DNA from 2 places in the uncultured Oceanicoccus sp. genome. Region 1 is predicted to be linked to the other one. Evidence: predicted binding sites of a transcription regulator. Region 1 holds the regulator's gene; the other holds the start of a gene.
What was found. Region 1 encodes FliA, which starts transcription of late flagellar genes. Its sites were predicted from a motif close to TAAAGTTATNNNNNNNNCGGCCGATANCC; they were not measured.
Positions count from the first base shown of each region.

Region 1 (3,421 bases):
TGGCCAACGGTGCCGACAATGTAGCTCTAGTTACTACCGATACGATGCGTATTGCGGCCTATGAACAGCTGCGAACTTTCGGTCGGATTTTAAATGTGCCGGTTAAAATTGTTGATAAAAATAACAGTCTTGAGCGGGTATTACATGCGCTACGTGATAAAGCTCTGGTGTTGATCGATACCGCCGGTCTTAATCGCCATGACCAGCGCTTAAAGCCGCAGCTAGCCAGCTTGAATAACATTGGTCAGCGGTTAAAAACCGTATTGGTGATTCCAACCACTAGTCAGGTTGAAGTGATCAAGGCAGCCTATCATACCTATAAAACCGACAACCTAAACTGTTGTGTGTTGACCAAATTGGATGAAACCGCCAGTTTGGGCGAGTCGTTAAGCTTGGCGATTGATCATTCAATCCCAGTGGCTTATAGCACTGATGGTCAGGATATTCCCAAAGATATTGCCGTCGGTAACTCTACCGCCTTGGTGTGCGCCGCGATTGAATTAGCCAAGTATATGACCACCGATAATGAGGCTATGGCCGAAGAAATGTCGACTCTATCGAAAAGTCAGGCCAAAGCTCAACCTGTTATGGCGACCTGCTAGCTCTCGGGCGCTCAGGCATTGTTCCATTGCCCGCTCTACCAATAGGTCAGTCCAAAAAAACTTTAAAAATCAGGTTATTGGGTCAGACTTTTGTATAGATAGGCTGGGCTTGGTGTACAATAGCACGATGATATGGCGTGGCTGTATAAGGCAGTAGCCAAACAATATGATTAGGAGCAAGTTCAGGTGATGAGTAGTGCTCATTCCGTACAAGTAATTGCTGTTACCGGCGGCAAAGGCGGCGTTGGTAAATCCAATGTCTCGATTAATTTGTCCGTTTGTCTGGCAGCCATGGGGCGCCGAGTGGCTTTGCTGGATGCCGATTTAGGTTTGGCCAATATCGATGTGTTGCTAGGTTTACGCCCGGAGCGTAACCTGGAAGATGTGCTCTCCGGCGAATGTTCTCTAACCGATATTATGCTGACCGGTCCTGGCGGCATTCGTATTATTCCCGCTTCCTCAGGTATTCAGCGTATGACCATGCTGGGCTCCATGGAGCACGCCGGGCTAATTCATGCCTTTAGTGAAATCACCGAACAAATTGATGTGTTAGTCATTGATACGGCGGCCGGAATTTCTGATTCTGTGATTAGTTTTGTTCACGCCTCGCAGGAAGTATTAGTAGTGGTTTGCGATGAACCCTCATCTATCACCGATGCCTATGCGCTGATCAAATTGCTCAATAAAGACTATGGCGTTGACCGTTTTCGGGTTATCGCCAATATGACCCGTTCAACTCAGGAAGGTCGTAATCTCTATAATAAACTTGTCCAAGTGACTGACCGTTTTCTCGAAGTGACTTTGCAGTATGAGGGCAATATTCCTTTTGATGAATCAGTGCGCAAGGCAGTTCAACGCCAACGTCCGGTGGTTGAACTCGTGCCTCGTAGCAAGGCCGCGCTAGCCTATAAACAATTGGCGGAAAAAGTTGATCTTTGGCCCTTGCCCTCAACACCGCGTGGGCATTTAGAATTTTTCGTAGAGCGTTTAGTGCAGGGTGTATCCGGGCAGCAATAATGTCTATGGATGAAAGGCTCGCTATGTATAGCACCGTTGAAAAATCCTCCATGGATGAAGTTGTCGAGCAATATGGCCCATTGGTGAAACGTATTGCCCATCACCTGTTGGCGCGTATGCCAGCCAGCGTTCAAGTTGAAGATCTTATTCAGGCCGGCTTAATCGGCCTGCTGGAAGCTGCTCGCAATTACGATATCAGCAAGGGTGCCAGTTTCGACACTTATGCCGGTATTCGTATCCGTGGCGCAATGATTGACGATGTTCGCCGGGGTGATTGGGCACCCCGTTCCGTACATAGAAATACCCGCCGGATCACCGAAGCTCTTTATAAGGTAGAGAGCCGTGTTGGTCGCGATGCCAGTGATCAGGAGGTGGCCGACGAGTTAGGTGTACCGGTTGATGATTACTATCAAATGTTACAGGACTCTGCGTCGAGCAAATTATTCAGCTATGACGAAATAGTTGGCGATGATGAATACCCTAAACAGCAGCCATCCAGCGCCAGCATCAGCCCGCTGGGCGGCGTTGAACATGAAGCCAGGCGGCAGGCTTTAGCCAAGGCTATCGGCAGTTTGCCAGAGCGAGAGCGTCTTGTATTGGCGCTGTATTACGATGAGGAGCTGAATTTAAAAGAAATTGGTCTGGTTTTGGGAGTCAGTGAGTCTAGGGTTAGCCAAATCCATAGTCAGGCAGCGCTGCGCCTGCGCAGTAAAATGGTCGATTGGCAGCAATCCCCTGATCAATCCGCCTAGGTTCAGCTTAAATTACGGATACCGGCCTATACAGTTTTTCGATTATCGGTCGATAAACTTTAAGTTGCTGTGATAAATAGTTAATTTTGTTATGAAAATCACAATAAAAATGGCGATAAAATCGCCCAATCACTGGATACCACACCATCTGGGTCTAGACTAACTAAATAGCTGATTTGAAAGACTAAAGCCAAAAATTACGCTGGAGATAGCTTTGGATAGAGATATAAAAATTCTTATTGTTGATGATTTTTCAACAATGAGGCGAATTATCAAAAACCTATTGCGAGATTTGGGCTATACCAATACGGCCGAAGCTGATGACGGCCAGACCGCATTGCCGATGCTGCAAAACGGTAATTTCGATTTTTTAGTCACCGATTGGAATATGCCGGGCATGTCCGGTATTGATTTGCTCAAAGCCGTCCGTGCTGACGACCGCCTAAAAGACTTGCCTGTTTTAATGGTAACTGCTGAAGCCAAGCGTGATCAGATTATAGCGGCGGCGCAGGCAGGTATAAACGGATATATAGTCAAACCATTTACGGCGGCTGTATTGAAAGAAAAGATCGAGAAAATTTTTGAGCGTGTTGATGGCTAGCGCTACACCCCGCTAGTGCAATGCAAAGCGAATGATGCAAGGTATTAAACGCAATGTTGGGACAAAATTACCGTAAGCTGTCTGATTTGCATAACTTGCATCACAGTGTTTTTAGCCGGGGAGTGATACGTGTTCGGTGAAGACGAAGAGACACTGCAGGACTTTTTGATTGAAGGCGGGGAAATTCTCGAGCAATTGTCTGAGCAGTTAATTCAACTGGAGCAACAGCCGGACGATAAAGCGCTTCTCAATGCCATTTTTCGTGGATTTCATACGGTAAAAGGTGGCGCCGGTTTTTTACAGCTAAACACACTGGTTGATTGCTGTCATATCATCGAAAACCTTTTTGATAATCTGCGTCATGGTCATTGCGTCGTTACATCAGAGTTAATTGATGTGGTGCTAAAAGCCTTGGACGCACTGAATAAAATGTTTCAGCAACTGCAGCG
Region 1 covers NZ_CAXAHB010000014.1:9,255-12,675, forward strand. Annotated here, with positions in the region: gene flhF (flagellar biosynthesis protein FlhF) at 1-602, shown strand, start outside; gene AACP44_RS02785 (MinD/ParA family protein) at 792-1,619, shown strand; gene AACP44_RS02790 (RNA polymerase sigma factor FliA) at 1,625-2,371, shown strand; gene cheY (chemotaxis response regulator CheY) at 2,586-2,972, shown strand; gene AACP44_RS02800 (chemotaxis protein CheA) at 3,102-3,421, shown strand, end outside.

Region 2 (3,421 bases), on a different contig from region 1:
GGCGCACCGGCCTCCAGCCACTCAATGCCGGCTTCGAGATCGTATTCTTTCGAAGCATCAACTTCCAAAGACAACTCGGTCAAGTCATCGGTATGCTGATAAATTTCATTTATTGGCGTAGGGTCGGGACGACCCGGGCTAAACTCCTGAGCAATAATGCTGGTGCCTTTGGGTGGCTCTATTACCTTCAGTTTATTTTGCACACCAAAAGCCTGAGACATTGAACCGGCAAGACGCTTAAACTTCATCGCATCTATTTCTGAAAACGACAACAGCAGCACGAAGAAGCACATCAATAGCGACATTAAATCCGCAAAGGTAGCCATCCATACGGGCGCACCCGGCGGCGGGCATTTGCGGCAATTAGCCTTTTGCTCACTCATGAAGATTGTTCCGTATGCCCAAGTTATTATTCAGCTTAATTGTCATCGGCTTTTGCGCGTTGACCCTCCGGCAAATAATTTCTTAACATAGAGTCAATCACACGCGGATTTTGTCCGCTTTGAATAGCCAACAGAGCATCAATAATTAAATTTTTGGTCGTATCCTCTTCGCTACGACGCAAACTTAATTTATCCGCTATGGGAATGGCGACCATATTGGCCAACATCGCCCCGTAGAGTGTGGTTAATAGCGCTATCGCCATAGCAGGACCGATAGATTTTGGATCATCCATATTCGACAGCATCGCTACCAGACCAACCAGAGTACCGATCATCCCCATCGCCGGAGCCACGCTACCCAACGCAGCAAATATATCCGCCCCTAATGAATGACGCTCAACGGCCTTGTCCTTATCTTTCAATAACAAGGCTTTCACCACGTCAGGTTCGTGGCCATCGACTAATAACTGGATACCGCTTTGTAAAAAATCACTGCTGAATTTTTTGTCTTCCAATACCAGCAGACCACCCTTGCGCGCCTCATCTGCTAGCCCGACAACTTCGTCGATCATTTTAGCCGGGTCATCGACTTTAAATATAAAGGCTTTGGCCGCGACTTTGCCTGCGTTTAAAAACTGCCTGAGACCAAATTTGGACATCACCACCAAGATACTGCCGGCGATAACAATCAACACTGATGGCAAATCGACAAACATGCCCACACCACCGCTGAGCATCATTGCCGTGACAATAATGATCATCGCGCCGACCATACCGATAAGGGTTGCTAAATCCACTGCCAAACTCCCATTCTTTAATCTAGTTTCAACGAGGGGATTCAGTGGTAAATTACTGAGAAACCCTCTACTTTTCCGCTACTTACAGTCTAGCTCTAATCTTCGATGAGTACACCCAAAAGCATCGCTAAAGCACAAATAATATTTATACACCTAAAATCATAGCGGCCTGCCAATGCGAGACTTTAGCGTATGCAGCTGCCGTTATAAAAACCAGTCGATTATAATCCACCTCGCGGAGGTTGACCCAAACCAAGCCCTCGGTTAACGTGGCCTCCGTTTTTATTACTCCATTTAGGAGCCCTTATATGGCTAAAAACAAAAAAAGCGTTGACTTTGAAGAAGCTCTGGATCAATTGGAGGAGCTGGTCGAAGATATGGAAAACGGTGATTTAACCCTCGAAGAGTCACTGAAAGCCTTTGAACAGGGCATCAAACTCACCCGCGAGTGTCAAACCGCGCTCTCTCAAGCCGAGCAAAAGGTGCAAATGCTGGTCGAAGAAAACGGTAAACTCAAGACCATCGATCTCGATGATGACTTTGACGACGAGAACGACCAGTAACCATGAATGAGTCTTTTAAAGCCTATTTACAGCAGGCCAAATCGCGTGCCGATAGTGCCCTGACCCGCTATGTAGGTAACTTTGACTCACCCTATACTGCCAATAACACCAGTCACTACCTAGCTCGCTTGCAGCAAGCGATAGAATATAGCCTGATCAATGGCGGCAAACGGATAAGACCGATGTTGGTCTATGCCGTCGCTAACGCTATTAACTCTGAAACTTCCGACAGCAATGCCGATAAAGTGGCCTGCGCTGTGGAAATGATCCATGCCTATTCCCTTATTCATGACGATTTGCCCGCCATGGATGACGACGACCTGCGCCGCGGCCAACCTACCTGCCATAACGCTTTCGATGAGGCGACGGCAATATTAGCCGGGGATGCTTTACAAACCCGCGCTATTGAACTGTTGACTGAACTGGAAGATTGCCCGTCAAAAACACAATTGGCTTTGATAAAAATCCTCACCGCCGCCGCGGGCCAGCAAGGTATGGTCGGCGGACAGCTTATTGACCTCAATGCTGTTGATCAAACCATCGACTTGGATCATTTAGAGACCATTCATCGTTTAAAAACCGGCGCCTTGATTAGAGCGGCAGCCGCTATGGGCGCAACGCTGGCTAACGCCTCCCCCCAGCAATTACAAGCCATAGATCGCTATGCCGAGGCCATTGGGCTGGCCTTTCAAGTACAGGACGATATTCTGGATATTGAAAGTGATACCGCCACCTTGGGCAAAACGCAAGGAGCCGATCAAGCGCTAAATAAACCCACTTACCCCGCCTTGCTGGGTCTAGAAGGCGCCAAAAACAAGGCACAACAACTGCATCAGCAGGCGCTCAATGCCCTAACCGAGCTCGATGACAGTGCTGACAGCTTAAGAGAATTATCCAGCTATATTATTTCTCGCCAGCATTAACCCGCAACTCGTCCACAACTGACTCCCCCTCACGAGGCTTTTTGAGTTACAATCGGCGCTCTGCACAAGGCAAAATAACAAGGCATCACAATTAGACTCTATGTTTAGACCCTATGTTCACTGAAATTCCTCGCCTGCGTCCTGAAACTCCACTGCTAGACAGCATTAATCAAACGGCTGACCTTCGGCAATTGGACGATGACCTACTGCCTGAGCTGGCTGATCAGTTACGTGAATTTTTGCTCTACTGCGTGGGGCAAAGCGGCGGGCATTTTGGTGCCGGTTTAGGCGTGGTTGAATTAACGATTGCCCTGCACTATTTGTATAACACCCCAGAAGACCGCCTGATCTGGGATGTCGGCCATCAGACTTATCCGCATAAAATTCTGACCGGCCGCCGCGAGCAAATGCATAAAATACGCACTCAAAATGGGCTGGCCGGCTTCCCAAAACGTAGCGAAAGCGAATACGACACCTTTGGTGTTGGCCATTCAAGTACCAGCATTAGCGCCGCCTTAGGGATGGCTCTGGCCGCAAGAGAACAGGGCATTGATCGCAAGACCGTTGCCGTCATTGGCGATGGTGCGATGACCGCGGGCATGGCCTTTGAAGCACTCGCCCACGCTGCCCATGTCAACGCCGATATGTTGGTTATTCTTAACGACAACCAAATGTCGATTTCTCATAACTCTGGCGGTTTAAATACGTATTTTTCAAAAATCTGGGCCAGTAAAGCCTATACCAATTTACGCGCC
Region 2 covers NZ_CAXAHB010000011.1:21,352-24,772, forward strand. Annotated here, with positions in the region: gene AACP44_RS02375 (flagellar motor protein MotB) at 1-383, opposite strand, end outside; gene pomA (flagellar motor protein PomA) at 419-1,180, opposite strand; gene AACP44_RS02385 (exodeoxyribonuclease VII small subunit) at 1,489-1,743, shown strand; gene ispA ((2E,6E)-farnesyl diphosphate synthase) at 1,746-2,666, shown strand; gene dxs (1-deoxy-D-xylulose-5-phosphate synthase) at 2,780-3,421, shown strand, end outside.
Region 2: a site for FliA is predicted at 1,340-1,368, ahead of pomA (flagellar motor protein PomA). Genes of this name have one in related genera too.